DNA from 2 places in the Acinetobacter sp. ANC_7504 genome. Region 1 is predicted to be linked to the other one. Evidence: predicted binding sites of a transcription regulator. Region 1 holds the regulator's gene; the other holds the start of a gene.
What was found. Region 1 encodes PhoB, which activates phosphate uptake and scavenging genes when phosphate is short. Its sites were predicted from a motif close to TGTCATNAANCTGTCATAA; they were not measured.

Region 1 (17,205 bases):
TTTGAAAAAGTCTTGTGCTAAGATTTGAACAAGGCCAATAGAACTATTCAATAAATATGACCACTAACGCTTTTGATTTCGGTCTGCTCATTGAAGCAGAACAACTTGTTCCTCATTTAGGAAGTGAAAAGTTACGTATTGTTGATTTGACCCGAAGTTCGGTCTATGAGCAATTACATATTCCGCATGCTATACATCTGAAGCCAAAATTTTTAGTGCGCCAAGAGGAACAAGCTACGGGTTTATTGCCTGATGATGAAGGGCTTCAGCAGCTAGTCCAGATATTAAACATATCACCTGAGCATCATGTCGTGGTCTATGATGATGAAGGTGGGGCATGGGCTGGTAGACTGATCTGGAATCTACACTGTATGGGTTTTTATAACACCAGTTTATTAAATGGTGGTATTCATGCATGGTTAGGCGCCAACTATCCTACGTCTTCAGAAGTTGAAGAGGTTCAGCCAATCACATGTCTTTTTGAAGTGGAGACATCCAATGTTGATCAACACCGTATTGATTATTCAAATTTAATAAAAAAAATTGAAAATAAAACTTGCCAAGTATGGGACTGCCGGACGGCTGAAGAGTATACCGGGCAACGTCTCGCAGCACGTCGTGGTGGACATATTCCAACGGCTAGACATTTTGAGTGGAGTACTGCACTTAATCGTCAAAATCATTTAAAATTGCACCCCTTAGAACGCACGCAACAACGTTTAGAACAATTGGGGTTTCAATTTGATCAGCCAGTCGTCGTATATTGTCAGTCTCATCACCGTTCAGGTTTAGCTTACATTATTGGTCGATTACTGGGTTGGGATATCCAAGCTTATGATGGTGCGTGGAGCGAGTGGGGCAACCGCCTCGACAGTCCAATCATTACTGGAGAGTCACCTGAGTGAGTCTGACAAATTTAAAAAAGAAACTATTTATTCAAGCGCAGCAAATCGTCCCGCAACAAAAACTCAGCCGTTTGGTGGGTAAAGTCGCAGCTAGTGAAAACCCAGTATTAAAGAATGTTGTCATTCAAGCATTTAAAGCAAAATATGGCATTGATATGTCAATTGCTGAGCAACAAAATGCCTTGAAATTTAAATCCTTTAATGAGTTTTTCACTCGCTCTTTGAAAACAGGCGTTCGTTCAATTGATCCTAATCCTAAAAGTGTCGTGTCACCTGCAGACGGTGCAATTTCACAATTGGGTAAAATCAATGAGGGCGATATTTTTCAGGCAAAAGGTCAAAGCTTTTCAGTTGAAAAGTTAATTGGTGATCCTCAATTGGCAGCACCATTCAAAAATGGTGAATTTGCAACAGTGTACTTATCACCGCGTGATTATCATCGTGTGCATATGCCTTATTCTGGTACATTGACTGAAACTTTATATATTCCAGGTGAATTATTTTCAGTCAACCAAACTACAGCTGAAAATATTCCGGGTTTGTTTGCACGTAATGAACGAATGGTATGTTTATTTGATACTGATATTGGTCGTATGGCTGTTGTTTTAGTTGGCGCAATGATTGTTGCTGGAATTGAAACTGTTGCGACAGGTAAAGTAAAACCAACAGGTCGCTTAGAGCTGAACCATCATGCGATGAAACTTGAAAAAGGTGATGAGCTCGGACGTTTTTATTTGGGTTCAACGGCTGTAGTTTTGTTTGAGAAAGATAAAATGCAATGGGACCAAGCATTTAAGGCGAACTCAACTGTAGTAATGGGTGAAGCGTTGGGTCATCTTATTTGAGTATATCTTTTGAATAAGAAAAGCGCCTAAGGCGCTTTTTTTATTCGTGCATTTTATACAAGCGTTCTTTGGGAAACACGGCAATAAATGTAGAGCCTTCGTTTTCTTTCGACTCGATTTCAATATGTGCGCCATGTTGCATAAGTACGTGCTTAACGATGGCAAGGCCTAAACCAGTACCACCTGTTTGACGACTGCGTGCACTATCCACACGATAAAAACGCTCAGTTAAACGCGGTAAGTGTTTTGGATCAATTCCAATACCAGTATCCTGAACAGAAAAATAGCCACGTTCTCCATCATCATGCCAGCCGATGGTGATGGTGCCACCTTTCGGGGTGTACTTTATGGCATTGGTAATTAAGTTGCTAAATGCACTCGCCAATTCCATATCTGAACCAATTAAGTCACAGTGGCTGTCTATATCAAGGTTAAGTGTATGACCATAATCAATATTGTAAGCTTGCGCATCATCAAACAGATGGTTCATTAAACTTGGCATTTCGATAATTTGATTTTTCGCAATTTGTTTTTCATTTTCTAAACGAGACAAAAGCAAAAGATCATTGACCAATGCATTCATGCGTTTAGTTTGCGATTGCATTTGTTCAAAGGCACGTTTCCAACGCGGATTGATATCTTCTTGATCTGTGAATGTTTCGATATACCCACTTAACACTGTGAGTGGTGTTCTTAATTCATGTGAAATATTGTCAACAAAATCTGAACGCATTTGCTCGAGATTTTTCATACGCGTAATGTCGTGCGCAACTAAGAGGCGACTTTCATTGCCAAAGCGAGTCAGTTTGATTTGCGCGTACTTATTATCATGGTTCACCAATTTAATTTTTACACCATCTGGTGCTTGATGGGTATTATGAAAATATTCAATAAAATCTGGCTGGCGAATAATCGTGAGCAGGTTGCGGCCACGATCAACAGCTTGAATGCCAAATAACTTTTCCGCAGCAGGATTCCACCATTCGATTTGATGGGAATCATCCGTAAGAATAATCGCTTCTGATAAAGCCACGAGAGAAGATTGAGTTCGATCGATCAGTCCAACCATTTCAGACTGAACAATACGTTCTTGGCGTTGAGCCCGATATACATTGAACAGTAATGCCCCCCAGATTCCATTTAAATTTGGTGGTACATCGTAAGGACGATTCGAAATCCAATCATTGACTAAATATAATGAGCGTAATTGGATACCAAAAAATATGAGACAGGCAATGCCTAAGCATATCCAAAGATAGCCAATCCCTAACCCGATACAGCCCGCAATAATCAGTAGAAATACCAGTAAACGTAAGTCTTGCTTGGCAAAAGTCCATAAACTGCTATATAGAAACTTTTGATGTTCACGTGCCAATTCTGGGACGGGGTAGGGTTCGTACATAAAATCTAAATTAACCTAAAGCAACATCAGCTCGTGTTGAAAAACGATAGCCAGTACCACGCACAGTTTGAACATAACGGTCTGCACCATAAGGTTCGAGCACCTTACGTAAGCGACGGATATGGACGTCGATGGTTCTGTCTTCAATATACACATTTCCACCCCATACCTGATCAAGTAATTGAGCACGGGTATAGGCACGTTCTGGATGAGTCATAAAGAATGCCAATAGACGATATTCTGTTGGCCCCATATCAAGAATATTTTGATTATAGCTGACACGTTGGCTTACTGGGTCAAGAATTAAGCCATTTGCATCAATGGTTTTTTCGCCATTTAACGCATTTGCACGTCTTAACACCGCTTTAATACGGGATACCAACTCACGTGTTGAAAATGGTTTTGTCATATAGTCATCTGCTCCAGCATCAAGACCTTGAACTTTATGGTCTTCTTCGCCACGCGCAGTCAACATAATGACTGGAATTTCTGAAAGTGTTTCATCACGCTTAAGGCGACGACACAAATCTACGCCACTCACGCCACCCGGTAACATCCAGTCGAGTAGGATAAGCGCTGGACGTTGATCAACAATCATTTGATGTGCTTGTTTCGCATCTTCTGCTTCCAAGCATTGAAAGCCTGCCATATCTAAAGAAGTATGGATCATTTCCCGAATTGGGAGCTCGTCGTCGACAATTAAAATGTAGTCATCTTTCACAACGCAATATCCTATGATGAACGGTGAACCGTTTTATATTTATGACAGGCTTATTACAAAGATTAATTATGACAGTATCATTGCAAGATGGAAATCGAAGTTAAATATAGCAATGTTTTGTGACAATTAGGCTGATATTTTGTCTCATTGATATTTATTAATCTGAAATTAAATCAATATCTTAAATTTACTTACGATTTGTCACAATTTCTTCATCTTAATTTGATGCTACTTTTTCATTAGATCATTCAATAGGGCGAGAAAAACGGTTTTACATGCCTGAACGACCTCAGCACGTGGAAGTTTAAAACCACCTACTACCCAGCGAACAGCAACTTGAGTGACATAGCCATTTAGACCAGTTGCAATCAAGGAGATCTCTTTTTCAGTGAGATGGGTATGTGGCATCATTAATGTGACAAAGGCATGAATCATTCGGTCGAAACGGCCCATTGTTTCTTGAATGGTTGCATGATTATGAAGTTCTTGGACGAGCATTGCATCAATATAAATAATCCGAGCGGTACGCGGATCATCTTCTAAAAAACTAAAGAACGCATTTAGACCTCCATCAATCATGTTTAGAGGCTCAGGAGAGGCTTTCATAATAGCTTGCATTAATGTTTGTTGAAGCTTCTCAATCAGTTCTAAAAAGATCGTTTGGAATAAGTTTTCACTTTTCTTAAAAGATTCATAAAAGTAACGTTCAGTTAATTTCGCTTGTGTACAAATATCTTTAACGGTTACTGAGAAAAAACCATGAGTTCCATATGCTTCAATACCCGCTTCAATAAGTTTCTCACGGCGTGCTTGTTTGCGTTCAGTTAAGGACATCCCTTTAAATTGACGCTCTTTTGCGGGAGGCTTTTCAATCGCTTGCTCGTGTTCTGATGGAGTGAGGTTCTCTGGGTTCATAGCAATTCGAGTCTTTTTATAAAAGTGTTATGCTGCGGTCAGTATAGAGTACTGATCAGCTAAAGATACTAAATTGGCCTATAGTAACAATAAAAATGGTCGATAGTTACATTGACAATAATAATTGTCAAAATTATAGTGAACATGAATGACCCAGATCAACGCTGTGGTGCATAAAAATCAAAAAAAGGATTCACAATGAAAAATTTTAAAAACAAAGTGGCTGCAATCACAGGTGCAGGTTCTGGTATTGGTCAACAACTTGCAGTGTTACTGGCTAAGCAAGGTTGTCATTTGTCCTTAAGTGACGTAAATGAAAAGGGCTTAGCAGAAACAGTTGAACTGACGAAGAATGCAAATGTACGAGTCACAACCAAGAAAGTAGATGTTGCGAATCGTGACGAAGTTAAAGCATGGGCGGCTGAAACTGTACAGAATCATGGTTCAGTGAACATGATTTTCAACAATGCTGGGGTGGCATTGGGTTCGACCGTTGAAGGCGCAACATACGAAGAGTTGGAATGGATTGTTAACATTAACTTCTGGGGTGTCGTGTACGGCACCAAAGAATTCTTACCATATATTAAGAAAACAGGTGATGGACACATTATCAACATTTCAAGTCTATTCGGTTTAACTGCGCAACCAACTCAGTCTGCTTATAATGCAACTAAATTTGCTGTACGTGGTTTCACTGAATCTCTTCGTCAAGAGCTAGATATTGAAAATGTGGGTGTGAGCGCGCTTTGCGTACATCCAGGCGGCATTCGTACCAATATTGCGAAAGCTGCAAAAATGAATGACAGTTTAAAATCTTTGGGCATGAATCCACAGAAATCTGCACAGACATTTGATAAATTATTACGTTGTCCACCTGAAGAAGCAGCGCGTCAAATTCTAGAAGCAGTGCAAAAAGATCGCCGTCGTTTACTGATTGGTAACGATGCGAAAGTGATTGATTTAATGCAACGTGTGATGCCAACGGGCTATCAAAAAGTGACTGCATTTGCGACTAAAATGAGTAAACGTTTCGATTCTAAATAATCGTTAAAAAAACCCGCGTCATGCGGGTTTTTTATTTTCTTGATTTTAATTTAAATCAGTACTTGAACAGTTTTCTTTTTCCAAACAAATTGATAATACAAACCTTGCATCACACATAAGCAAACGAAAGCCAAAGCATAAGCGTACCAGATTCCCGCCAGCCCCCACCATGCGCTAAATAGATAAGCTGCTGGGAGTTCAATACAGAGTATGGCTACAATATTGATGATCATTGGCATAGTCACAGTGCCACTTGCACGCATAATTGAGGCGAAAATAGCACTCGCGCCAAAAAATAAAATTGACCACAGCACAATAAACAATAATTGTTGCCCGAGTATCACAACTTTATCATCTGTAATAAATAATGCCATGAGATATTTTGAGAACAAATAAGCCAAGATTACGAGCCCGCCTGTAAAGACAAAATTCATGCCCAGTGCTGTTTTAGTTACACGTGATAAAGAATCCGCTTTACCTGCACCAATCGCTTGAGCCCCAAAAATAGAAGCGGCAATTGCGATAGACAGAGCAGGGAATTGGATATAGTTCAAAACCTGATTGACTGCGCCATAAGCAGCTGTTGCTTCTGAACCATAGCGATTGACCAAGCCGACAATGACTAAACCTGCCACAGAAGTCGTGACCATTTGAATTCCAGTAGGAACGCCAAGCCTGAGAATAATCTTGCTTAGTTCAGGATTGTGGCGTACATGTTTACACATTGCTAAATCTGGACGTAATGGATGATTTTTTTTATTTAAATAAACGTACAGAAAAATAAGCACGGCCAGATAACCCACAATCGTAGCGATGGCGGGTGCAATGATACCCAATTGAGGAAATCCAAAATATCCAGCGATGAGAACAGGAGTAATAAAGAGCCCGATTAGACTGGTCATTCCCAAAGCGATGAGAGGTGTAATGCTATCACCGACACCACGTAAGATAGAGGTATAAATAATATAGATAAAGAGGAGTGGGCTACCTGCTAACATCCATTGAACATAAGGCAAAGATAAATGCATGACACTTGGGTCTGTGCCCAAGGCCTCAAGAATGTGGCGTGCAGATAGAACACCTAAAATGGCAATAATCGTCCCGCCGATCAATGTCATAAAAATAGTAGAGCCGACAACTGCTCGAACTTTTTCTAAATTTTGTGCTCCCCACGCTTGACCAACCAATACCGTCGAGCCAGCCGAAAGCCCAATTACAAAAGCCAAGAGACAGAACAAAATAGGGAAGAAGACTGAAACAGCAGCAATTGCTTGGACGCCCATCATTTGCCCGACGAAGATCGTATTAATTGTGCCTGATAAATTTTGCAGGATATTGGTTGCAATCAGCGGAACTAAAAAAACTAAAAAAACTTTCCAGAAACCAGGTTCATCAATCGGCCGTAAGGTTCTCGCCATATATAAGTCTTATCCATTATTGTTTTCTATATCAACGGATTGACCTTAGCACCTTATCATTCAAATTGCTTTAGTAATAAAGTAATCCGTTGCATCTCTTTTCGTTATTGTGATTAAACCTTCGTTAAAATTTCTCCTGCAAGATGCAAGGTTTCTTTTTGTTTTGCAAAACAGACTCGAATGAGCTTCAGATCTTGAGGTGGCTGTTGATAAAACACTGATATAGGAATCGCTACCAGTTTGTGTTGTTCTGCAAGATATTGGCACATTTCTATATCTGTGAGCTCAGGTCTTAGTGTACGGAAATCTAAGTTTTGAAAATAAGTTCCTGGTGACGGCAGATATTGAAATTTTGAATGCTGAATTCCATGGATGAATAAGTCACGTTTAGCTTGATAAAAATTGGGGAGATCTAAAATATGTTCAGGATGTTGTTCGATGAATTGATTAAGCGCGACTTGAATCGGATGGACACCACAGAAATTGGCAAATTGATAAATTTGACGAAATACTTTCATCAGTGCCTGAGGTGCAACGCAATATCCAGTTTTCCAACCAGTAACATGAAACGTTTTTCCGAATGAACCAATCACAAAACTACGATCTCGAAGTTCAGGAAAACTAAGCGCAGAATAATGTTGTTGACCATCAAATACTAAATGTTCATAGACCTCGTCAGAAAGTACACAAATGTTTTTATCCTGAATCAACTCGATCAGTTGTTGCCAATCTTGCTTGGACCAAATTGCACCTGAGGGATTATGTGGTGTATTTACAATGATTAATCGCGTTCGTTCATTTATTCGATCTTTCACCACATTCCAGTCAACATGGAAGTCTGGATGTACCAAGTTGATATGGATCGCTTGCGCCCCAGCGAGTTTCACTGCAGGTGCATAACTATCATAAGCAGGATCGAAAATAATTACTTCATCTCCAGCATTTACAACAGCTTGAATCGCACACAAAATTGCAGTCGTTGCACCAGGTGTAATGGTGATTTCGCTGATCGGGTCTAAATCGACTTGGTCTCGTTGGCAGAATTGGGCTGCAATTTTTTGTCTTAAACTCAGCAGACCGTCACCAGGTGGATATTGGTTATAGCCTTGTTGTGTGGCTTGAGCTAAAGCTGCAATTAATTCAGGAGGAGGTGGAAAATCAGGAAAACCTTGAGAAAGATTTAATGCGTTCAACTTTTGGGCGAGTGCTGACATCACGCTAAAAATAGTGACACCTAAGTCTGGTAATTTAGATTCAATTTTAATCATGCTGGATAGTAATATTTAGCCCGTTTCTTCGTAGTTTAGCAGTTGAAATGCCTGCACTAAATACAAATATCTGCGACATATTCGTTTTAATTTTCATAAGATTCTAATGATCTTCAATTAAGTTTAAAACCTTAGATGATCTATGTGATCTCATGTTAAAAATGATTGATCTGACTTTGCTTCATTTCATTTTTTAACCAATTTAAAAAAATAATCTTCCGAGGATCTTCAATAAATCTAGTATGGGACAGTAGATAATAGGCAGAACCATCCTGAAGAATTGGTGTTATTTTATTTACAGACTTGAGCTCTAATTCTTTTTCAATCATGTAGATAGAAATGATCGTCTTTCCTAAGCCAGCCAAGCAGCCTTCTAAACATAAGTAAAAATGCTCTAATTCTATTTTGGAATGTTTCTTCAAAATATCTTTGAGTTCATCCAATTGGTGTAATTTTTTTGAAAAATAAGGGCGTGATTTAGAAATTAACAATTCTTTGGTTTTAGGGTGGTGAGATGCTTGGACTGCCACAATATATTCATCGCCAATTTTCTCACTAAACAGATGCGATCCCCATTCAAAATCATTTCTTCGTATTGCGATATCGATATTATCTTTTTCAAAGTCGACTATACCACCACCTGTGAGCAAAACCACTTCAAAATCATGTCCAAGTTTTTTAAATTCAACAAGTCGTGGAATTAACCACTTCATCGAAATGGTTGGTTCACAGGACAGTACCAATTGTTTGTTTTCATTTTTATTTTGAGTTAGTCCAATTAAACAATCATCCAATTGATTGAAAATATTCTGAGCGCAATGAAAAAGAGTTTCTCCTTCTTTGGTGAGTATCAAGGTTTTATTGCGTCGTTCAAATAATGTGATATTTAATATTTCTTCGAGATTGTAAATTTGCTTACTGACGGCACTTTGCGTAACAAATAATTTCTTTGCTGCAATCGTGACACTGCTGTATTTAGCGACAAAATAAAAAAACTTCAGTGAATTCAAAGATATTTTTTCTATCATTCCAAAAACTCATATATTTTTAGTCGATTTTATTGATTTTATTTTTTTAACTTTTGTTCAAAATTAAGATTACCAAAAGCAAAACAAAGCTAATACAATGGAAAATATATTAAAATTCAGTCCATTTAACAAGCAGCATCTCGATGAATACACATATTCAAAAGAGATAATCAAAAAGGGTTATGCGTTTATTGATTTAAATACATTCCAAGAAATACAGAAAAATAATAATTTTCACGATGTTAATGAGCAAGATGTCAGTGATTTTATAGACAGTTGGAACGCTCTAGATTTAGATCAATTTATGTCGGATAAAGGTAAATATCGAACAAGAAAACATGCAACTTTTACTATTAATGATAAGCATAAAATTTTACTGAAAAATTCTTATATTCCTCATTTTCAGACGATTGAATACAACACTTTGAATCGTGGAATTGCGAGATATTTTTCAGAGATTGATAAAAATACAATTGAAAATCCAATTTTTAGAAATTTACTACAATTCGCATATCTCACCTTTTCAGAAATTGAAACTGAAAATTGGTTTATCGAAGCGCATCAATTTCGCATTGAAGCAAAATTTAACGATAGTGGTAAGCCAACCCCTGAGGGGATACATCGCGATGGGGTGGATTTCGTTTTAATGGCCATGATCAACCGTCAAAATGTTCAGGGTGGAATGACCCGAATTTATGACTTAAATAAGAATTTGAAAGCAGAATTTATGCTTGAAAATTTTTTAGATATCGCACTTGTGGATGATCATCAGGTCTATCACAGCGTAACGGAAATCAAAGTCAATGATTTTACGTTGGGTGATATTGGATTAAGAGATGTATTAGTGATCACGTTTAAAAAGGCATAATGAATGGGTGAGTTTATAGCAGTTATTCTCATCACCATACTCGCTGTTGTGAGTCCTGGTGCTGATTTCGCTATCGTGACAAAAAACAGTTACTTATATGGTAGAAGGATAGGTGTTCTCACTTCACTGGGAATTTCTTTAGGTGTGTTGATTCATGTGACTTATACGCTCATTGCTGTCGCATTTGTCATGGCGTATACACCTCAAATTCTAAATATTGTGAAGTATATTGGAGCCATCTATCTCATCTATATCGGTTATAAAACTTTTGTACAAAGTCCGGTTGTCGAGACGTCATCAACTGCTGCAATTAATCCTTTTCAAGCAGTGAAATATGGCTTTTTCACCAATGCACTTAATCCTAAAACGACTTTATTTGTGATTAGTACATACACTCAAATCATCAGTGTGAGTACGCCGAAAGCGATTCTAGTCGGTTATGGGCTATTTATGTCTTTTGCTCATTTTTTATGGTTTGGATTGGTGGCTTTGCTTTTTTCATCGATTGTTTTAAGACAGAAAATGTTAGCTAAGCAAGTACAGATTAACAGAGTGATTGGAACTGTATTATGTCTGCTAGGGATAGCACTTCTGTTTGCTAAATTTCAATAATAGGGTAGCAATATGAAAAAGATGGCTTTTATCGATATGGAAGGTGTTCTTGTCCCTGAAATATGGAAACACTTTTCAAATGTATACAATATCCCAGAGTTGGCGATTACAACTCGAGAAGTCGCAGACTATAAGTCTCTGATGGAATTTAGAATTAATTTACTGAAAGAAAATAAAATTCCTTTAAAACAATTAATCGATGACATTAAAGAACTGGATGTCATTCCAGATGCTAAGGAGTTTTTAGAATATTTGCAAAAGGCTGAAAATTTTGAAGTTAACATTATTTCAGATTGCTTTTATGAGTTTTTATTTCCCTTTTTTGAAAAATTAAATCTTCCTGTTAAAAATACATATTGTCATCACTTAGAAATTGGACCAGATGGATTTATAGAAAATGTTCTGTATACACGAGATAAAGGGAAACATGAAATTATTGTAAAGTTCCAAAAAGAAAACGTTTCAATGACCAATAGTATTGCGATCGGTGATGCATTCAATGATTTTTCGATGTTGCATTTAGTTGATTATGGTTTTTTATTTCAACCCTCAGAAGACGTGAGAAAGAACTCCCCAGCTTATTTTTGTAAAGTAGACTCTTATCAAGATATTATTTCACATTTAAATCGTAAAAAAAATTATGTAACCTTATAATATTATTATGGTTTATATAAGATGAAGCAGATAGGAATGACTCTAGTGATAGCTTAGTTCTTTAAATGGATTAAGAATAATAAATACAGCCCATTCATGCAGAAATGGGCTTTTTGATGACGTCAATTCATAATGAATTCAATTTTAGTCAGCGACCAAATTTAAATTTCATTTCTAAGTTAAATCAAAAATTCAACTGCTGCTCGGATGATCCCTAACACTAAACCGATAAATGCACCAACGACAACACCGTTGACGCGAATCATATGTAAGTCACCACCGACTTCATTTTCAATTTTATCGATCATTTCTCGTGAGTCCCATTCGTGAATGCGTTCACTGATAAATAAAATGACTTTTTCGCTGTATTGATCACTGAGATTGACTGCCATTGAACTCATTTTTTCATTTAATAATTGGCGTAATGCAGGATTGGAAATGATGTTTTGACCGACTTGTTGAATCGCAACACGTAAATTTTCAGCTATACCTGAATCTGCTTTCTCCAAATCTTCACGAATGGCATTGCACAGAATGACGACGGCACCAGTAATAAAATTTAAAACTTGAGGACTATCTAACAATGCATTTTTAGTTTCATTTAATTTAAGACTCGCCTGACTTTCAGGATTTGCCAGTTCAGTCATTAAATGCTGTGCAATACTCTCAATTTTTTGACGCCATGGATGCTCTGGATCTGCCAACATTGACTCGACACGCTCTATTAAAGAGTCAATCGTTCTTTGTTGAACATCGATACCGATCCAACTTGCGCCTTTGGCTAAACGCCACACTCCGAGTTCTTTAAATAGGGTGCGGGTTAGCTCCCGAGTTTGTTCAGGATGTGAAGTCACCCAACCGTGCGCAACATCGAGACCACGTTGTAAAACATCTTGGTGGAAGTCATTTTCTAATACGGCACGAATCATTTCACTGGCCAGGGTATTGATTTGAGTGTTCTTTACCCATTGCACACTGTTAGTTTGAATAAACCTACCGACTTGTTCTTGTCCAACAAACTCAAAAACTTTAGGCACTGTCTGTTGAATCACTTGAGTCACTTGACGATTGTTATCTGGATTGGCTAGCCATTGTCCTACTGCCAAACTCACATCTGTTTGACTCAAGCTTTTTGCCACAATCTGTGGCGATAGGAAGTTTTCTTGAACAAAACGTCCCATGGATTCTGCAATACGCGCTTTGTTACGTGGAATAATTTCGGTGTGATCTTTTAAAAACTTAGGAATAGGGATACGGCCGAATGGGTTCCGAAACAAAACCGTAATGGCATACCAATCTGCTAAACCACCAACCACACCTGCTTCAGCAGACAACATTAAAATATGAATAAGCCAAACATATTCTGGAAAAATTTTGGCAGCCACCATGAGCGATATCCAAGCCAATACAGCGACAACCAGTGCGATCATGGCAAATCGTTTGCTTCGATCCAGACTAGGGGTAGTCATTGTTGGTGGTGCACTCATGCATAATTCCTATGTAAGCTGTTGTATTAATATTATTTTATTGTGATAGAGAAGGCTGTGTTTGTACAGGCAGTACGTCGCCTGTAGCACTTAAACCATATTTAGACCCTAAGGCCTGTAAAATTAAACGTGCATCAAAAGCATCTTGAGGTGCTGTTTTTTGATCTTTAAAACAGGTGATGGTATAGGCTACTTGAACTGGCTCTAAACTGACCACCTGTGGCACATCATAAAAAGGATCAAAGAACATAGGATGTCTACGATATCCATAACCATACGGGTAAGGATTGGAATAAACCACAGCTTGACGAGGTGGTTGTTGTGTGCGATTGCTTGGATCATCTTGGACTTTAAAAAAATGAAAGCCCTGTTTGACCGTTGTTTGTGCAGCTTTAAGTAAGGTTATTTCTTCAGCTGTACCATAGCTCATGTTGGATGAGCCTTGAAAACTAATACGATACGTTGATTGGTTCAAGGGAATAGTTGCGAATTGCCCAAGCTGATCAAATGTACGCGGTTTACTTGGCGTCGTGACACAACCAGACAGCAGGAGCATGCCAGATAATCCCAAAATCATGCATAAGTTTTTCATTTCGCTCTCCTGAAGTCTGTTGTGTCAATATCAATTTAGAAGCTACTGTTTGGCTGTTTTAAGAATTCTATTTCCTCAGGCGTAGAGAGACGATTTAAAATTTCATTACGATGAGGATAGCGGCCGAAACGTTCAATGATGACTTGATGCTTTTTCTCAAAGTCTAAATTTACAGGGTTGCCTAATGCCTCAAACAAACGAAGCGCTTGAGTGTGAATGATTTTTGATTCGCTATGCATGAAAGGCATATATAAGAAGCTACGTTGTTCAGGTTCCAGTTCGAGATCTAAACCAAGACGAACTGCTTCTTGAGCTAGCCCAAGTGCTAATGGATCTTGGGCAAAAGATTCAGCTTTGCCACGATAAACATTACGAGAAAATTGATCCAAGACAATGATTTCTGCTAAGCGTCCTAAAGCAGTTTCCCGCCATGTCCATAGTTCGCCTGCGGCAGCTTGTTGGATGGTGTGACCAAATTGCGCTTGAATAAGTTGATCGAAAGCATCGCTTTTCGCAAACCAATGTGGTTGAGTTTCAGCACTGAACCAAAAATCTATAACGTTGTGATAATTCATATTCTTTACAGTTTGTTAGCATTTATTCTGCAATAAAATCACAAATTTCAGATGTCTTAAAGACTAAGATTGTGTTAAAAATTTGCCAAAATAAAAGGTTTATCCAACTGAAATGTATATGCAAACTGCATTTGCGAATATAAATCACGGTATACTTGATATAAATCAATAATTTTTTATCTCAGTCGTTCTTCTAGATAAGCGAGTAAGTAATGAGTCAACCCGAAGCGCTCTCTGAAACAATTTTACCAAATTGGGTGGATTCGACGGTGTTTAAAGGTATGTTACGAGGCATTGAGCGCGAAAGCTTAAGGATGCAAAGTGATGGCTTTATCTCCCAGAAAGATCATCCTAAGGGTTTAGGCTCTGCGTTAACTCATCCTCATATTACGACAGATTATTCTGAAGCCTTACTTGAGTTTATTACGCCTCCTCAATCTTCAATTCCTGAAGCATTAAGCTACTTAGAAGATATTCATGCTTTCACTCATCGACATCTAGAAGATGGTGAAAAGCTATGGCCAATGTCGATGCCATGTATGTTGGATGATGAAGAAGAAAGTATTCGTCTTGCGCAATATGGCTCGTCCAATATTGGTAAATTCAAAACCTTATACCGTCGTGGTTTAGGTGTACGTTATGGTCGTCGTATGCAGACGATTTCAGGTGTACATTACAATGTTTCATTCCCTGATGCGTTGTTTGAGCAGTTGCAAGCAAACGAGCAAGATGAAGCTTTAAAACAGCTCAGTTTGCAGGATTATCGCAGCCATCGATATTTCGCTTTAATTCGAAATTTCATTCGTTTAACCCCATTGGTTATGTTTTTGATAGGTGCAAGCCCATCGGTCTGTCGTTGTTTTATGACGGGTCGTGAACATCATTTATTGCCTTTAATTAAGGGAACATTGTATTTGCCATATGCCACTGCATTGCGTATGGGGCGCTTTGGATATCAAAACTCGGCGCAGAAAGAGTTAGGTATTCATTACAATGATTTGAAAGGATATTTAGCAGGTTTACAAAAGGCGGTGAAAACGTCTTATGCTGCTTTCAGTCGTTTGGGATTAGATGACGAAGCGGGTGAGCCGATCCAAATTAATGATCACGTACTGCAAATTGAAAACGAGTACTACAGTCTTGTACGTCCTAAACAAGTACCACAGTCTGGTGAAACACCATCTGATGCATTAGCAAACCGTGGTGTAGGGTATGTAGAATTGCGCGCAGTAGATGTGAATCCATACAGCCCAATTGGTATCAATGAAGATACTGCAGGCTTCCTTGAGGTATTAGCGCTTTATTGTTTATTAAAAGACAGTCCTGAACTGCTAGATGATGAACTTGAAGTGATTGAACAAAACCAGCAAGAAGTTGTGAATCGTGGGCGTGCACCAAATGCTGCCATTGTTGAAAATGGTCAATCAATTGAAATTGAGACATGGGCAAATCAATATCTCAAACAGATGCAGCCTTTAGCAGAAACGTTAGATCAAGCTCACTCGACCTCGTTGTATTCTGATGCAATGCAAATTATGCAATCACGAGTAGATGAAGTGGATGAAACCTTCTCTGCGAAAATAGTAGATGATACAGTAAAACATAGTGGTACTTGGAGCTTAGGTAGTGTGCTCGCGCATCAACATGCTGATCATTATCAAAATTATGTGTTATCTCAGGATAAAGTCACCTATTTTGAACAACTCACAGTGCAATCAATTGAACAGCAACAACAGTTGGAAGCAGAGTCTAGTCTAAGCTTTAAAGAATATCTAAAAGCATATCGATAAAAATATTGAGGAAAGTATATGCAGTGGCAAAATTATCGCATGGTGAGTGGTCTGTTGTTTATAGCCAGCGTGATTGGAATGGCCTTCGCGTTGTATCTCGAACATGTCCAAGGTCTTGAACCTTGTCCATTGTGTGTATTTCAACGGTTAGGTCTGATCGGGTTGGGGCTGATTTCTTTTATTGCGTTTCTACACAATCCTGTCCGTAATGGGTTAAAACGAGTATATGCTTTCCTAGGGACATTATCGATTTTATGGTCAGCGGGTGTTGCTGCACGTCATGTCTGGCTGCAGAGTTTACCTCCAGATAAAGTGCCAAGTTGTGGGCCTGGTTTAGATTATTTGGTAGATGCTTTGCCGCTTAAAACAGTGCTTCAACAAGTGCTGTCAGGATCAGGCGAATGTGCGGTAGTAGACTGGACTTTCCTAGGTCAGTCTTTACCTGTGTGGTCTTTGGTATTTTTTAGTATTTTGTTGATCATCTCGATTTGGCAGTTATTCAGAAAGTATTCTGCTTAAAATAAAAAAGCCAACTAATAGTTGGCTTTTTTATTGAAGATGGTCAGGTTTCTACGATTCCTTCCATGCTTTCTAATTTGATTAAATATTTACGGATTTGCTCTTCAGCTAATTCATCGTGATGTGGATAGAACCATTTAACGATTTGCTCAGCAACACTGGAATGGTATTGAATTTCCATATGATTGAGCCCGTAGAACACCGCTTTATGTGATTCTGGCAATTTCAGTTGGAATCGCGGATTTGGATGCTCACCCAAAGCACTTTGCACACTCACTAAGTAATCGCCAATGACTTTAAGTGTACGATTTTTACGATTTTCAAACTCAATTGTTCCAGCTACTAAGAATGTATTGATATGTGAAGGCAGCGGTGCAGGTTTACGATTATCATCCATCATGCCAATACGAGCGTGATTGTGTTCCCAGTCATCATCACGGACACTACCATGGCGTAAATCCAAAATACCATCACTGCGAATATTCACAATGTGGCTGGCTAACTTGATGATGGGAAAGTGTCCAATTTTTTCTTGAACGGCAAAGCCAATACGTTCTAGAAC
Region 2 (17,205 bases), on a different contig from region 1:
CAGCAGGAGATGAAGTCCTGAAACAGGTGGCGACGCGTTTGGAATATCATGTTCGTATTGGTGATACGGTTGGACGTTATGGCGGTGAAGAATTTATATTAATTCTGGACAATCTCAGTCGTGATCAAGCGGTTGATATCGCAGAACGTTGCCGTAACGCGATTGCACAGCAGCCAATTGTGCTGGATGATGGAACCTCGTTAAATGTGACGGCAAGCTTTGGTATTGCACTATCCCATGAGTTATCTGATCAAGATGTCATTACGCATTGTGCAGATCACGCTTTATATATTGCCAAAGAAAGCGGACGAAATCAGGTACAGTTATATCAGTCAGCTTAATTCAATGATTAAATTTCGGTTTTGGTACTACTAACTATAGAGAAACATACGTTTAGGTTTTTTTATAGCAATGCTTTTGTTTTGGTCAGTGATCATCAAATTCATACCATAAATTGATCTGAACGATAAAGCAGTCTTTTTAATGCTTAAAGCGCATTGACATGATCGCTGAATACATCCAAATTTTAATAAAATAAATATGAATATTTGATAATACAATTAAATGATGACTCGAGAGAATGAAGTACAACAACAGCGCAGTTTATTGCAAGCTATCAAATATGTCTTGTTAGAATCTGATCGTTCTATTATTAACTGGTCCAACTTTAATAAAGGGATTCTGTTACTTATATTTGGGCTGTTGATGCTCATCGGTCATTGGTTGTGGTACTACCTAACTTTCCATTCAGAATATCAAATTTGGTTAGATTCAGAATATTATCCTCATCGGACATTGACCACATGTTTACAAGTGATTTTGACCACGTGTTTTCTGACGATCGCTTTAGTGCTTCGTAAAAATGCTACTGCTCGCCGAATCTTGGGCTATTTAATCCCCTTATTTTATGGATTGATTGTCATTTTTTCAGGATACACGGTTGGGATTTATAGTCCTGCGGTGATGGCGGGAACGGTCAATATTGTATTAATTGGTTTTGTGTTATATGAACAGCGCATCATCTATAGCGTCTCTTTTATTATTGCTTGTATTATCGTGTGGTTGGCAGTACTGACGGCCAATGGTCAACTGACTTATGCACCATTATTTAGTGATGCACTGAATCAATCTAATTTGTATGCCAATCCTTTTTGGCTGAAAAGTATGGCGGTACTATATTTACCCATACTGTTGTGCTCAGCAGTTTTTTTTGAGTTGATCTTGTCGCAGTGGAGACGACGTGAGCGTAAGATTGAAATACTAAGTCAGAAAGATGCGTTAACCAACCTCTATAACCGTCGTTACATCAATCAGTTTATTAGTAAGTTAATTCAACAAAATCGCAGCTTTGCTTTCATCATCTTAGATCTCGATTTCTTCAAGCAGATTAATGACAATTATGGTCATGATGTTGGTGATCTTGTACTTAAACGTATTGCTCTCATTTTAAAACAGCAAACACGAGAAGAGGATATAGTGGGACGACTCGGTGGTGAAGAGTTTGTTCTAGTACTTAAAGATGGTGATATCGACGAAGCATTAATCATCGCAGAACGCTGCCGTCGAACGATCGAAAGTGAAAAAATTGAGATTAGCCCAGCGACTTTTATTCAAGTGACCGCAAGCTTTGGCGTGGCGATGTCACAAAATTTACCACATCTATACACAGACGAAGTAAAGCAAAGGATTTATAGTGCAGCGGATAAAGCACTATATCTTGCAAAGCAGAATGGTCGTAATCAAGTCAGATGTGACACGATATCGACAGCTGAATTTAACATTTGAGATCTTATTTTGGGTCTCCATTGATCACCAAGAGAATAAAAATGAAGACACCTGTACCTGATTATCTTGCCCATGTATTGGACCAATGTCATGCGAATACCGAAGGAGCATTGGCTGACTATATTCCAGAACTGGCAGCTGCCAATCCAAATCGTATCGCTTTAGCAATTTCAACCATTGATGGTACGATTTATTCTTCAGGGGATGATGAAGTTGAGTTCACGATTCAATCAATGTCTAAACCATTTGCTTATGCATTAGCGATTCAAGAACATGGTTTAGCTAAAGTATTAGAAAAAGTTGGCGTTGAGCCGTCGGGGGAAGCATTTAATCAAATCTCATTAGAAAAAGAACGATCGATTCCCAAGAACCCAATGATTAACTCGGGTGCGATTACGACACATTCTTTATTACCTCATAAAAAGACTGTTTCTCGTGCAGAACATTTACGACGTTTCTTGAGTGAACTGTGTGGGCGTGAATTAACCTTTGATGAGCAAGTCTATCAATCTGAACTCAAAACAGCATTTCGTAATCTTTCGATTGGATATATGTTGCGTACCGTCGGCGTGCTAGAAGAAGACCCAGAGCATATTGTTCATGGTTATATTCAACAGTGTGCGATTAAAGTCACCGTGAAAGATTTAGCGCGAATGGGCAGTGTTTTGGCGAATGGCGGAAAAGACCCTGTTACGGGAAAATGTATTTTAGATCGTCAGGTATGTCGTCAGGTACTTAGCGTCATGATGACGTGTGGTATGTACGATGCAGCTGGAGACTGGTTGACCACCGTAGGTATTCCTGCCAAAAGTGGTGTGGCAGGGGGGATCATTGGTGTCTTACCAGGTCAGGTCGGAATTGCGGTTTTTTCGCCTAAATTAGACAGCCATGGCAACAGTGTTCGAGGTGTGGAAATCTTTGAACGTCTATCAAGTGATATGGGATTACATTTAATGGAGGGAACCCCTTCAGCACAAACCATTATCCAAAGTCGCCGTGAGTATGATGATGGCATGGTGGTGTATGAGCTACGTGGTGTCTTGCAATTTACAGAGACTGAAATGTTCTTGCGTGAGTTACAGAATGAGCCTGTAGGTAAAAATAAAGTAGTGCTTGATCTTACACATCTGACTTTAATCCATGATGTCGGTGCTCGAATGTTATTTGAAGGTGTGAAACGTCTACAGGATGATGGTCACAAAGTGGTGGTTTTAGATGCGGAATCATTGTTATCGGAACAACAAAGTAAAGGACTCAAACGCGTCATTGTCCAACAGCACTTGCATGATTATTTAAAGTGATCAGCAAAGATGATGCACTTTAAGATGCGTGTATAATATTGAAAATTGTATACCGTTTTTTGGGAATGTTATGAAGTCTGAAGTCCAGCAAGGAAAAATTAAAATTTATCATGCCGATAAAGGTTTTGGTTTTATTGGTGGTGCAGGTGAGGATATTTTTTTCCACATTTCTGACTTTCCTGCAGATGAAGGTGAGCCAAAACGCAATGACCGAGTCAAATTTCAGGTTGTTGAAAATCAAGGTAAATTAAAAGCAGTCAAAATTCAACGTGTAGCTGACCAGTCAGCGAAAGCGAAGAAGTCTCGTGTGGCATCACATAATCAGGCGATTACCAGCGCATTATTATCAAGTTTTAAAAAATAAAAAGCAAAAAAAGCCCTGAATCATCAGGGCTTTTTTACATAACTAATCAATCATTTATGTCATGTTTAGATGTTATTTTAGATGATCAGCAATATCGGTAAAAATCACGCCTAAACCATATGCACCTGCATCAGGATAGCCTAAGCTACGATCCCCGACAGTACCTGCACGACCCATACGTGCAACAATCTCTTTGGTCGATTGTGCGCCTTGAACAGCAGCTTGAGCACCTAAGATAAAGTTTTCCTTAAAGCTTTTGTCGGTGTTGTTTGACCATGAATCTGCGCATGGCACTAAAGCATCGATCAACGTTTTATCACCGACAACAGCGCCACGTCCAAATGAACGTTCGCCTGTGGTTTGAATACCTTTTACTGCGGCTTGCAGCATATCGGCAAAATCTGCCACGCTCAACGTGGTTTTACCTTGAATGGCTTTACTTGCAGCGCGGAATGCAGAACCCCAGATGGGACCCGAAGCACCGCCACAATGTTCCATAATGATCATGGAGCTATTGAGCAAGAATTCATCCATCTGCTGTGCTTGGATCAAGCTTTGCCATTCTTTCTTGAGTTGTTTAAAGCCTTTAGCCACACTCATGCCGAAGTCGCCGTCACCTGCGTGCGCGTCTAACTCACAAAATGGCACTTCATTTTTAATAATACACGCTGCCATCACATCGACCACATAGCGCATATTTTCAATGGTGAATTGCTCATTTTGAATTTCAGCATGTTCTGCTGCAGTTTCAACTTGGCTGTTGCCTTGATGTTGGGTAGCCGTATCTTTTATCGCAAACTCAATGGCTAAAGCAGGTGAACCATCAAGTTTAAAGGCAGGGGTGTTGGCTTCTGCATCTAAGTATGTTTTGAGTTCATCATCCAATTCAAGTAATGAAATGGATGCGCCATTCATGTCGATACTGGTCATGTAGTTGCCGACAAAAGTACGGTAAATTTTGATGCCTTTATGTGCAAGGTATTCGCATACATCATGATTAAACAGATACAGTTCTTGCATTGGGGTTGAGCCAAAGCCATTGATCAATACTGCGACTTCTTTCATGTCTGGGCGATCTAAAAATAGATCATCGACCATACGTTGTGCCAGTTCTTTTGCTGGCAAGATTTTTTCACGACGGATCCCCGGTTCACCATGGATACCCACGCCGTATTCCATTTCATCATCGGCAAGGGTAAAAGTTGGTGTACCTTTAGCAGGAACTGTACATGAGCTATAGGCAAAACCTAAACTGATGACATTGTCAGCCGCTTTTTGAGCGACTGTTTTAACTTCACCTAATTCTAAGCCTTTAGATGCTGCTGCGCCTGCAATCTTATGAACAAAGATTGTGCCTGCGACACCACGACGACCGACGGTATAGAGGCTGTCTTTAACCGCTATATCATCTGCAACTTTCACAAAGTCGACTTGAATTCCGTCTTCAGCGGCTAAGGCTGCACCATTCTGGAAATTCATCATATCGCCAGAATAGTTTTTGATGATCATTAGCACGCCTTTATCAGTTGCGACGTGTTGCAGTGCTTTATAGACCTGAATTTGTGAAGGTGATGCAAAGACATCGCCACATACGGCAGCGTCTAACATGCCTTGACCGACAAAGCCCGCATGTGCAGGTTCGTGCCCGCTACCACCACCACTGATGAGAGCAACATTGTTATGTTTTTCTTTTTTTGAAATGATTTTGTGTGACTCGGTAAATGCGAGTTCTGGGTGTGCAAGGACAAAGCCTTTGCACATGTCGACAACCAAGTTTTCAGGGTGGTTGATGAGTTTTTTCATGGAAATATCAAACTTTTGGTAATTTCATTAATAAGTATTAATTATTCACTAAACTTGAAATATTTGCTGATCTAAAAATGTTAAAACGGATGATTTGGGGTTGGGTGGTTAGAAAAGGGGCATTTTTGATTTATATCCACTTGAGCCTAGATGAATAAAATATTCCTATATGATGTATTGACTTGAGTGATTATTAATGTTGATGAGCTGAAATTCAAGAAATCTAGGGAGGCTCGGAATAATATTATCCCTCCCCCCCAAAAAAATAATTTAGTGACTGAAAAGCTTGAATACTTGAACCGGTTTTTTAATTTTTTGAATGAATGTGTGAGTGGAGTTACTTAATAGAGTGATATCGCAGGATGTTAGAAATTTTGGTTGGACGGTTAAAATTATACCTTGTAAAAAGTACACAGAAATAATTCCAACTTTTAAGATAATTTTTATAACATCAACATGACTAGAGTAACTACCGTCAATCAGCGTGTTTTGCAATGAAGGTACAGTAAAAAAGAATAAGATCAGCATAGCTATAGCACAGAAAGCTCCAAGCCCTCTGATGATGTCGGGATTGGAAAGTACTTCAAGCTTTAGAGTGTAAAACCCATTTTTAATTTTTTTTAAACGCCTCATTTCATATAATCTCATAACCTATCTTTACTACTTTGATTAACATATTATTTCTTAATTTACAATGTTTATAGTGATTAATATCTAAGCAATTAATAAATATTTCAAAAATGTTTGCTCATCTAGAATTGTTTTAGCTCCTCCCTTTATTAAAGGGAGGTTGGGAGGGATTAATAAAAAATTAGTAGAATAAAAAATGAAACCCTACAATAAAAACTTAAAACAAGCCTCACGTGATTTACGCAATAACATGACTGATGCTGAAAAGTTGTTATGGTCGCGACTGTGCCATAAGCAAATTTTAGGTTTGTAGTTTTATCGGCAGAAACCAATTTTGAATCACATTGTGGATTTTTACTGTCCTTCAGTCTGTTTAGTGATTGAGTATGATGGTAGTCAGCACTATAAGGCTGAAGTTCTAGAAGGAGATCGAATTCGAGATGAGGTTTTGGCAATGTAATTATTAAATCAATTATAATCATTCAAAATTTCATACAATTAAATTTAGAGACAATATGCGGGGAGAGCCAATGGTTAGAGATATTGCTAAATTATTGGAAGAGTTTTTTAAATATGAAAAGGAAAGGGTTGAATCTTTTGATATGCCGCACATGCCAACATTGGGTGAAGCCTATGAAGAAATCACGATTCAAGGGTTAAATAAAAAATATATTTTACCCGATATGTGTGATTTGAAGGTGGTAAAAGGGTTCATAAGAATTGGAAAAAAACAATTACCACAGCAAATTGATTGTATGTTAGTACATGGTGATGGAGTTCAATATGGTTTAACAGATAAATATATCTATGATGTTTCAAATGTATTGGCTATATTTGAAGTTAAAAAAAATTTAACAAAGGAACAATTGGTAGATGCTTTAGCTCATTTAAGTGAAATTAAAGCAGAATTTTATGAGTACTTAGATGATAAAATAAATAGAAATGATGTAGGTATAAATTTATCTTTATTTTCTTTGCACTTAAGTTATCTAATTGGTTACAGAATTGAAGCAATTGATGAGCTGGCGAGACTAAATAAAGCGCAGCAATATATAGCACGTACTTTATTAGTTGAAATGTTAATGCCTTTTACCATAGTTCACTCTTATGAAGGTTATAGCCGTGTAGGGGATTTAAGAAATGCTATTCAAGAAACCTTCTACATGATAGATGATCATAACTCACAAAGAGGTGTGAGGGTTTTAGATTTTCCAACGCTGATAACTAACAATCAAATAGGAATGTTAAAAGCAATTGGAATGCCTTATTGGGCTGATTTATATGAAGAAAATGTTGGAAAATGGTGGAGTTATTTAGCTTCATATAATGCGAACTCTGCAATTATTTTTCTAGAGTTATTGTGGGCTAAAATTAGTTTACATCTAAATATTAGTTTTGATTTTGAAGATGACCTTATATCTGAGAATATTTTACCATTTTTTATAGTAAGTACTTTTGGGAATATACCTGATGGTAGATTTATTAACAAAAATGATCCTCGCTTGAAATCCATAGCGAAAGCTAATGATTTGATATTTAAGCCTCAGATTATTAAAAAGGAATTAGCAGATTTATTCAATTTTATTACATTTAAAGGTGGTGTTGAAATTGAAAACATTAAGTCTGATCTTGAGGAAATGAGTCTTTCGATAGATGAATTTATTTATCTTTTACAAACGTATTCTTGTTTGGGGGTTACAAATGATTTTGTATCTGTGATCTCTAGTTGGAGATGCATTGAAGTTGATGGAAAATATCTCATAAGTAATGATTTAATTAGATTTCAAAATTGGTTGCAATCAAATCAAATAGAATATAAACCGTATTATATGAATATCTATATGTAAAAACCCCCTCATGTGAGGGGGGGCTTTTATAAACTACGAGATTATTAAACCACAGAATCATCCAAATTCGGCGCTAACCAACGTTTTGCCTCATCCAAGGTCCAACCTTTACGCTTCGCATAATCTTCCAACTGATCGCCAGAGATTTTACCCACGTTAAAGTATTCTGTTTCAGGGTTGGCGTAGTAGAAACCGCTGACTGATGAAGGTGGCCACATTGCAAAGCTACTGGTTAAGTAAGTTCCGATCTTATCAGTCGTACCTAACCAATCAAACAGCGGCGCTTTTTCAGAATGTTCAGGACAAGCAGGGTAGCCCGGTGCAGGACGAATACCCACATACTTCTCTTTGATCAACTCTTCATTTGAAAGCTGTTCATCCGCTTGGTAGCCCCAGAACTCTTTACGAATACGTTGGTGCAAGTGTTCAGCAAATGCTTCTGCAAAACGGTCACCCAAGGCTTGAACCATAATCGCGTTATAGTCATCACCTTTGGCTTTGTATTCTTGCGAAAGTTCTTCCGCACCAAAGATCGATACAGTGAAACCACCCAAATAATCTTGCGCCACGTCTTTCGGCGCTACAAAGTCAGCCAGTGAGAAATTCGCTTTACCTGTGACTTTGTCAGACTGCTGACGAATATGCTCAAAGGTATGCGTCACATTGCCATTTTCATCCGTTACCGCAACAGTATCCGCTGCAACACGGTTGGCAGGGTAAAGACTAAAAGTAGCGCGCGCATCGAAACGTTTATTTTCGATAATGTCTTTGAGCATTGCTTGTGCTTGTTCAAACAAATCACGTGCGGCTTCACCGACGACTTCATCTTCAAGGATTTTCGGGAATTTACCCGCCAAACTCCAAGAAATAAAGAATGGTGTCCAGTCAAAATACTCAACCAAAGTTTCTAATGGATAGTTGGTGAAAGTTTCAGAACCAATGAAGTTTGGTTTTACTGGCGCATGCTTTTCAAAGTCAATTTTGAAGCCATTTTCAACCGATTCAGCATAAGAAAGTTTTGCTGCTTTCGGTTGTTTGTTGGCAAGACGCGTACGGATTTTTTCATAATCCGCCGCATAATCCGCTGCCAATTGTGGCTTCATATCAGCAGATAAAAGTTGTGTTGCAACACCGACTGCACGAGATGCATCGGCAGTGTAGTACACACCATCATTGTGATATTGCGGTGCAATCTTCACAGCGGTATGTGCTTTAGACGTGGTCGCACCACCAATCATGAGTGGAATGTTAAAACCTTTACGTTGCATTTCTTTGGCAACAAATACCATTTCATCCAATGACGGTGTGATCAAACCTGATAAACCGATGATGTCAACTTTTTCATCAATCGCAGTTTGTAAGATTTTCTCACAAGGTACCATCACGCCAAGGTCAACGATGTCATAACCGTTACAGCCAAGTACCACACCCACGATGTTTTTACCGATGTCGTGTACGTCGCCTTTAACAGTAGCAAGCAAGATTTTACCTTTGGCTTCACCTTGGGTTTTTTCTGCTTCAATAAATGGGTTCAACCAAGCCACGGCTTGTTTCATCACACGTGCAGATTTCACCACCTGAGGTAGGAACATTTTGCCGGCACCGAACAAGTCGCCAACCACGTTCATCCCTGCCATGAGTGGACCTTCGATCACATCAAGTGGACGAGCTGATTTTAAACGTGCTTCTTCGGTATCTTCATCAATATAAGTCGTAATACCTTTTACAAGCGCGTATTCAAGACGTTTTTCAACAGGTTCATTACGCCATTCAAGGTTTTCTTCAGCTTTTTGCGCGCCTGCTTGACCACGGTATTTTTCAGCCACTGCAAGGAGTTTTTCTGTTGCTTCTTGACCGCTTGCACCTTGGTTGCGGTTTAACACCACATCTTCAACCGCTTCTTTTAATTCGGCATCAATGTCATCATAAATCGCAAGCTGACCTGCGTTGACGATCCCCATGGTTAAACCTTGTTGAATGCCGTGATATAAGAACACCGCATGGATCGCTTCACGAACAGGTTCGTTACCACGGAATGAGAACGATACGTTTGAGATCCCGCCTGACACCATCGCGTTTGGAAGGTTTTGTTTAATCCAACCGGTTGCTTCAATGAAGTCCACACCGTAGTTGTTGTGTTCTTCAATACCTGTTGCGACCGCAAACACGTTCGGGTCAAAAATAATATCTTCAGATGGGAAACCCACTTCGTTGACTAAGACATCATAAGAGCGCTTACAGATTTCTTTTTTACGTTCAGCAGTATCCGCCTGACCGTTTTCATCAAACGCCATGACAATCACTGCCGCACCGTATTGACGGCATAGGCGAGCACGTTCTACAAACTCGTCATAACCTTCTTTTAAGGAAATTGAGTTTACAACCGCTTTACCTTGGACGCATTTCAAACCTGCTTCAATGATCTCCCATTTAGAAGAATCCAGCATGATTGGCACACGTGAAATATCAGGCTCAGACGCGATCAGATTCAGGAAATGCACCATCGCTTCTTGCGAATCGAGCATACCTTCATCCATGTTGATGTCGATGATTTGCGCACCGGCTTCAACTTGTTGACGTGCCACATCTAAAGCTTCAGTGAAGTTACCTTCTTTAATCAGGCGTAAGAATTTTTTAGAACCTGTCACGTTGGTACGTTCACCGACGTTCACAAACAATGAATCTTTGGTGATGTTGAATGGCTCTAAACCACTTAAACGACATGCAGGTTCAATTTCAGGGATTTGACGCGGTGCAATACCTTCAACCGCTTGCGCAATCGCACGAATATGATCCGGCGTCGTACCACAACAACCACCCGTAATGTTAATTAAGCCACTTTCAGCAAATTCTTTAATAAATGCTGCAGTTTCTTCAGGAGTTTCATCATAACCACCGAAGGCATTTGGTAAGCCTGCGTTTGGATGCGCTGAAACAAAAGTATCCGCAACGTCAGACACGGTTTTGACGTGTGGACGCATCGCATCTGCACCCAGTGCACAGTTAAAGCCAATCGATAAAGGCTCTGCATGGCGCATTGAGTTCCAGAATGCTTCTGCGGTTTGACCTGTGAGTGTACGGCCAGATGCATCGGTAATGGTGCCCGAAATCATAATTGGCAGTTCGTAACCAATTTCTTTAAACACTTCTTTCACTGCAAAGATCGCAGCTTTGGCATTTAGGGTATCGAAGACCGTTTCAATCAAGATGATGTCTGCACCACCTTCAATCAATGCCTTAGTCGCTTCAATGTAGTTAACTTTTAACTCATCAAAGGTGATGTTACGGAATGCCGGATCATTTACATTTGGTGAAATTGAAGTGGTACGTGACGTTGGTCCTAATACGCCCGCGACAAAACGTGGTTTTTCAGGTGTTGAGTATTTTTTACATGCTTCTTTGGCAATTCGAGCTGCTTCACGGTTAATCTCAGGAACCAAATCTTCCATATGGTAGTCAGACATTGAAACACGGGTTCCATTGAACGAGTTAGTTTCAATAATATCTGCACCAGCTTCAAGATAAGCTTCATGAATGCCTTGAATAATCTGTGGCTGAGTTAGAACCAATAAGTCGTTATTACCCTTAAGGTCGTAGGCCCAATCCTCAAAACGTTCACCACGGTAATCAGCTTCTTCCAATTTGTGGCGTTGGATCATGGTACCCATTGCACCATCAATAATCAGGATACGTTTGGCAAGAAGCGCTTTTAAGGTGGCGAGGGTAGACATCAAATGACTCTCACAAAAATCTGCACAAATAATGGTGCAATATTTTAGCAGAGTTACGTCCACTTTTCTGATAAATAAAAATTTATGAACCTATTCCCAAAAAATTAAGGATGAATTTCATCCATCGACTACGATGATCAACCTATCAAAACTGAAACTGTCTATATTTCATCATGTTGTCATAATCTAATGTAATAATAACTGCCGTTGTAACAAATGTGACAGTGATGTCATCTTTATTTCATCTATTTAATTACCGATTGAAATAAAGATTAAAGACGAGGCTTTTGTATTAACTATCTGATTATTATTGATAAATTTTGAATACTGGTTGTTTTTAAAGTTTAATTTTCTTAAATAAGTGTCGTTTGGATGACTTATATGACAGCTCTTTGTCATATAATTGTAATAATTAAATTGAACAATAGAGTGGATATTTATCCTCTTTCTCTGCTTGCATGAATTCTAATCAAACTCCAGTTTCAGATTCAGCACAATCGTCAACGCCTATGCAGTCGACGAATGTTCACGTGCCAACGCCGAAATTCTTTATGCCAGTGTTCCTTACACTGATTGTTTCAACCTTGATTTACATTGGTTTTCAGTTGGCTGCTGATTTATCTCATGTGCCTGCTTTAAATCTTTATGCTGTGATCATGTTGGCCACGGCATTGTTTATCGCATTGGGTTTCGAGTTCGTTAACGGTTTCCATGACACGGCCAATGCTGTGGCAACGGTCATTTATACCAACGCTTTATCTGCACCTGTCGCTGTAATGTGGGCAGGCTTCTGTAACTTCCTTGGCGTAATGGTCGCAAGTGGTGCAGTTGCCTACGGTATTATCGCGCTATTGCCTGTTGAATTGATTATGAACGTCGGTTCAGGTGCTGGTTTTGCCATGGTCTTTGCCATGTTGATTGCCGCAATCGTATGGAACTTAGGAACTTGGTTCCTCGGTATCCCTGCTTCTAGCTCTCATACACTGATCGGTTCGATTTTAGGTGTGGGCATCATGAACTACATCTTAAACGCAGGTAATGGTGCGTCAGGTGTAGACATGGAACAGGTGATGAAAGTGGGTAAAGCACTTTTATTCTCACCATTAATCGGTTTTGCATTTGCGGCTGTATTGTTCTTATTGGTTAAAAAAATCTTTAAGAAACAAGTGGAATTATTCCAACCACCAGAAGGGAATAAACCGCCGCCGCCACTTATTCGTGCCATTTTGATTTTCACGTGTACCGGTGTAAGTTTTGCACACGGCTCAAATGATGGTCAAAAAGGTATGGGTCTGATTATGTTGATTCTGATCGGGATCGTGCCATTGGCATACTCTTTAAACAAGAGTCTAGATCAACAACATATCCAAACGTTTGGTCAGTTATCTGCTCAAACTGCTGATTTGATTTATCCAAATCACCAAGATATTCCAGATGAAAAAGCGCGTGAAATTATCACGTCATATATCCAAACCAAAGAAATCACGCCTGAAGTTGTGCCAGCTTTGGCAAGTTTAACGGATCATTTAGGTGAAAAAGTAGGAAGCTACACATCCATTAAAGATGTTCCTGAAGATCAAGTGGCTGAATTCCGTAATGATATGTACCTCAGCACGACTGCATTCAAGCGTTTAGATAAAGCAGAAGCTTTACCTGCCATGACTGAAGCGCAAGAAAAAACAGTGGACAACTACCGTGATAACTTAGATTCATTCCTTCAATACATTCCAACATGGGTGAAAGTTGCGACTGCATTGGCATTAGGTCTAGGGACGATGGTAGGCTGGAAACGTATTGTTGTTACCGTTGGTGAGCGTATTGGTAAACAACACATGACTTATGGTCAGGGGATGTCTGCAGAGTTAGTTGCAATGTCAACGATTGCTGCTGCTGATGGCTTTGGTATGCCAGTGTCAACAACACACGTTTTAAACTCTGCTGTAGCAGGTACGATGGTTGCGAATAAGTCGGGCTTAAACTTCCAAATGGTTCGCACAATCTTATCAGCGTGGATTTTCACACTGCCAGCAACAATCTGTTTATCAGGTGGTTTATTCTGGTTGTTCCTTCAGTTCACCTGATTGAATTCAATACTTAAAGACTAAAAAAGCGCTGAACAATCAGCGCTTTTTTTATGATCAATTGTTTATGACGCTTATTTTTGGAATTTAGACCAAAGTTTTTTCAAGGGGAGTTTTTCCTCAGCAAAACCATATAATGCGGCAAATGGTAGGGCGGTGCGTGCGAGATATGCTACACGCCATAATCCACCATGATTAGCACCATGCATGATTAAGTCTAATGGATGATTGAGGGCGATGTCAGGATTGGCAACCGACTGTGGGTTTCTCAAATCATGAATCCACAACGCAGCCATAATCGCATTGGTCGTCGCGGGTTCAAATGCTTCAACATCAAACAAATTGGCACCATTGAAAGCAGCTTTTAATAATGGGTTTTTGGTTACCGAATGTGTAGTGGTCGATGGAGCAATATTAATGCTGACACGTTGACCTTGTGACCGTGCTAACGTAGCGCGCCATTGTTGAATCCTTTTCGCCAACGCATAATTTGGACCTTGTTCAACCACAAGACAGTCGCAGATCCCATACTGTTTATCATGACATTGGAATAAGCGTTCTTCATTTTGTTTGAAAAAATAATCACGAGAGACAGTCGAAATACTCTTGGACAGAATATTTTCAAGTTTAGAGCGTGATTTAAACTTATCTAATCCACCTTGAATAACTTCCTGTGGTACAGCGTAGACGTCAGTGGGCGTACACATATACATTAAACTGGTATTGGATTTTTGTTGGCTGACATGTTGCATAATGGCATCCATCGCCATAGAAACACGAACGTGCTTTTCGCCATCTAAATACGCAATCGCGGCAAGATCTAAGTCTCGATCAAACTGGGTGAGCCAATGTGCAATCTCAGGGGTATCTGTTAATAAGTTAACGCCTAAACGCTCTGCAGCTTCACGTATAGATGCAGATGAATCTATTGATTCGACACTTGGAGCGTATAAGGTCGCATTGCCTTGCAGAACAGTATTCAAAATCTTTGTCCATACTCGCTCATGATTTAAATCAAGCGCCATGATATTGGCTTTCCATTTCGCCAGCCAAGGTAAAGGTCCTGCTTCAGAAGCTGCACCAAACAGCACCATTGTTCGATCCGAAAGGTCAAACCACTCTGGATGCTGCACACACGCTTGTAGTGCCTGTGCATGTGATGCTTCTATAATACCTCGGTCTAACCAAAGTTGAATTTGGTCGAGTAGGGCTTGACCTTCTAAATTTTTACCCTGATAAGGTACAAACCATTGCGGCTCAGCATTAGAGTTTCCTTGAAGTGTGTAGGTATTTAAATCTTTTGATTTAAGATTCATCACTTCATTCAATGCATGTGTATGTTGATCACGTTGAAAACTAAACTCTTCATAAGCTTGTTGAAGTCCATCTTGAGCGATGCGCAGCGCAGCTTCAGGTGATGAGAGCCCACATTCTACCAACCGTTTAAAATGAATCGGATAGGATTTTCGCCAATTCTTTTCATTGATAACTGCATCAGCGTATTCTGGCTGAATCTGTTGTAATGCCGCACTGACGATGCGTTGGCCTGATTTTGAACTGCTGGGTTTAGAGGACGTGTTAGAGGAAAATTGTAAACCATCAGGTTGATTAGACATGCAAAAAATCTCAAAAAAAAATGAATAAATTCGCGGATGCCTACATTATCCTGACAAAATTAATGATCTAGGTGGCATTAATTACCAGATATTGATTGAATTATTACGAGATATTTCTAAAAAAAGGAAGCCGAAGACTTCCTTTATAAACAAAATCAATTATTTAGTATTTTTTATACCATTGATCAATTCTTCTAACATAAATGCAGTGTTATCTAAGCCAGCGCCCGTTAAATACCAGGCATCGGCATCAACAAAGATGACACGATTCTCTTTGACTGCTTGACTATTCTTGAGTAATGGATGTGATTGAATATGTTGTTTCGCAGCATAGTTTTGCGTGTTTACAGCACCACGGTCTAACACAATGATGAAATCAGGATTTTGTTTTATTGCATGTGCTAGATGCTCTAAATTGCGTTGCGCGGCAGCAAGAGCTTCTGGTGAGTTTGGAGCAGGTCGAGCACTTGAGGCTTGAGGTGCTGCAGACGGCACCACTGACTTTAAGCCAGAAATATCATAGGCAAATCCAAATCTTTCATTCTTTGCATGCGGTATAAAATTATCACCCATGGCAAAAAGCATCAGGCCGGATTTGCCTTTAGTGAGTTGTTTAAGTTGTGCTTGAAGGGCATAGACATGATCTAATTTAGATTGTGCGAGTTGTTCCTTATTAAACATTTTTGCTAAAAAAAGTGTGCGATTTTTCAGGTCTTGATTGAAGTTTTGAGTATCAGGCCAGAGGTTGATTGCAGGTGCAATTTTTTTGACCTCATTTAATTTTGCAGCAGAACGCCCGCCGACAATGATGAGATCTGGCTTTTGTTCTTTTAATAAGGTTTGGTTGGGTTCAAATAAAGATCCAGCTTTTACATATTGTTTGTCATTAAATTTTTTCAAAGCACCAACAAAAGTAGTTTCGGGTACGATTGATGCTTGAATACCTAAAGCATTCAGTGTATCCAACGCGGATAGTTCGTAAACAGCCAGCTTCTGTGGCGTATTTTGAAGTTGAATAGTTTGATCTTGATAAGTGAATTGAACAGGTTGAGCATATGAAACAAAGGCGCTGAATGAAAGAATGAGTGCCAATGGAAGTTTAATGTAAGTCATATCAATACCTCGAGGTTTGATAAAAGCTTAACATGAACATATAAATGATAATCATTATCATTGTTGAATTTGTGTTTTTGATTTATTTACCAGCATCAACTTTGAATTTAAGGGTATTTGTGCGGAGTGTTTTAAGCCCCCGCAATGATCAAAGAATTAGAGCGGTAGTTGAAGCAACTTGCTGAAGAAATGTGGAATAATTTGAGGTTCAATCAATATCGTAACCACGACACCGTAGGCTGCACCCCATAAATGTGCACTGTGGTTGATGTTACTGTTTCCACGTTTACCTGACCAAATACTATAAGCAACATAAAGCACGGCAAAAATAATGGCTGGAACTGGAATAAAGAAGACAAATATCAGTTTCCATGGTTGAAATAAAATATAAGCAAACAAGACTGCTGATACTGCTCCAGAGGCACCTAGACTTGCCCAGCGGTGATCATTTTTATGTTTTAAATAGCTTGGAATAATTGCCGCGATTAAACCGCCTAAATAGAACAGAACAAATCCGAGTTCATATAAGTATTGTCGATAAAAACTCTCAATTACACTTCCAAAGAAAAAGAGTGTGATCATATTGAACAGTAGATGTGTTCCATCTGCATGTATAAAACCATGCGTGATAAATCGATCGTATTGACCTTTCTGCATGGCTGGAGGCCAAAAAATCAAACGATTCATAATATTTTGATTGGAAAATGCAACCAGTGAAATGGCAACCGTAATTAAAACGATGGTGACAGTATGATTAAAAGGTAAATCAAGCATATGGATAAGATTGAATAAATTGCTTTAATTCTATTCATCATGCCATTTTTTTAAATTTAATTGTTATTAATATAATAATTCTGACAAATTTAGTTGAATTTTAAATATTATCCCCGATCTTCAGTTAAAATAGAGTCTTCAGCTTGAGGAAAAATTGTTA

Region 2: the regulator PhoB is predicted to act here: its motif matches at 11,628-11,646, upstream of AC1M9F_RS06075 (inorganic phosphate transporter).

Annotation. Positions count from the first base shown of each region.
Region 1 covers NZ_JBWYIZ010000002.1:71,132-88,336, forward strand. The annotation lists gene AC1M9F_RS04245 (sulfurtransferase) at 57-905, shown strand; gene asd (archaetidylserine decarboxylase) at 902-1,750, shown strand; gene phoR (phosphate regulon sensor histidine kinase PhoR) at 1,791-3,152, opposite strand; gene phoB (phosphate regulon transcriptional regulator PhoB) at 3,163-3,873, opposite strand; gene AC1M9F_RS04265 (TetR/AcrR family transcriptional regulator) at 4,102-4,788, opposite strand; gene AC1M9F_RS04270 (SDR family NAD(P)-dependent oxidoreductase) at 4,987-5,832, shown strand; gene AC1M9F_RS04275 (MATE family efflux transporter) at 5,883-7,250, opposite strand; gene AC1M9F_RS04280 (methionine aminotransferase) at 7,364-8,518, opposite strand; gene AC1M9F_RS04285 (LysR family transcriptional regulator) at 8,674-9,546, opposite strand; gene AC1M9F_RS04290 (2OG-Fe dioxygenase family protein) at 9,644-10,414, shown strand; gene AC1M9F_RS04295 (LysE family translocator) at 10,418-11,026, shown strand; gene thrH (bifunctional phosphoserine phosphatase/homoserine phosphotransferase ThrH) at 11,039-11,680, shown strand; gene AC1M9F_RS04305 (DUF445 domain-containing protein) at 11,860-13,167, opposite strand; gene AC1M9F_RS04310 (CC0125/CC1285 family lipoprotein) at 13,205-13,759, opposite strand; gene AC1M9F_RS04315 (DUF924 family protein) at 13,795-14,334, opposite strand; gene gshA (glutamate--cysteine ligase) at 14,547-16,124, shown strand; gene AC1M9F_RS04325 (disulfide bond formation protein B) at 16,143-16,643, shown strand; gene AC1M9F_RS04330 (PGAP1-like alpha/beta domain-containing protein) at 16,687-17,205, opposite strand, start outside.
Region 2 covers NZ_JBWYIZ010000003.1:198,378-215,582, reverse strand. The annotation lists gene AC1M9F_RS06120 (GGDEF domain-containing protein) at 1-341, shown strand, start outside; gene AC1M9F_RS06115 (GGDEF domain-containing protein) at 565-1,785, shown strand; gene AC1M9F_RS06110 (glutaminase) at 1,827-3,086, shown strand; gene AC1M9F_RS06105 (cold shock domain-containing protein) at 3,157-3,450, shown strand; gene dhaK (dihydroxyacetone kinase subunit DhaK) at 3,523-5,253, opposite strand; gene AC1M9F_RS06095 (hypothetical protein) at 5,524-5,901, opposite strand; partial or broken gene AC1M9F_RS06090 (endonuclease domain-containing protein) at 6,080-6,337, shown strand; gene AC1M9F_RS06085 (DUF6602 domain-containing protein) at 6,414-7,730, shown strand; gene metH (methionine synthase) at 7,775-11,461, opposite strand; gene AC1M9F_RS06075 (inorganic phosphate transporter) at 11,920-13,542, shown strand; gene AC1M9F_RS06070 (hypothetical protein) at 13,617-15,158, opposite strand; gene AC1M9F_RS06065 (ABC transporter substrate-binding protein) at 15,318-16,271, opposite strand; gene AC1M9F_RS06060 (rhomboid family intramembrane serine protease) at 16,428-17,045, opposite strand; gene nfuA (Fe-S biogenesis protein NfuA) at 17,205-17,205, shown strand, end outside.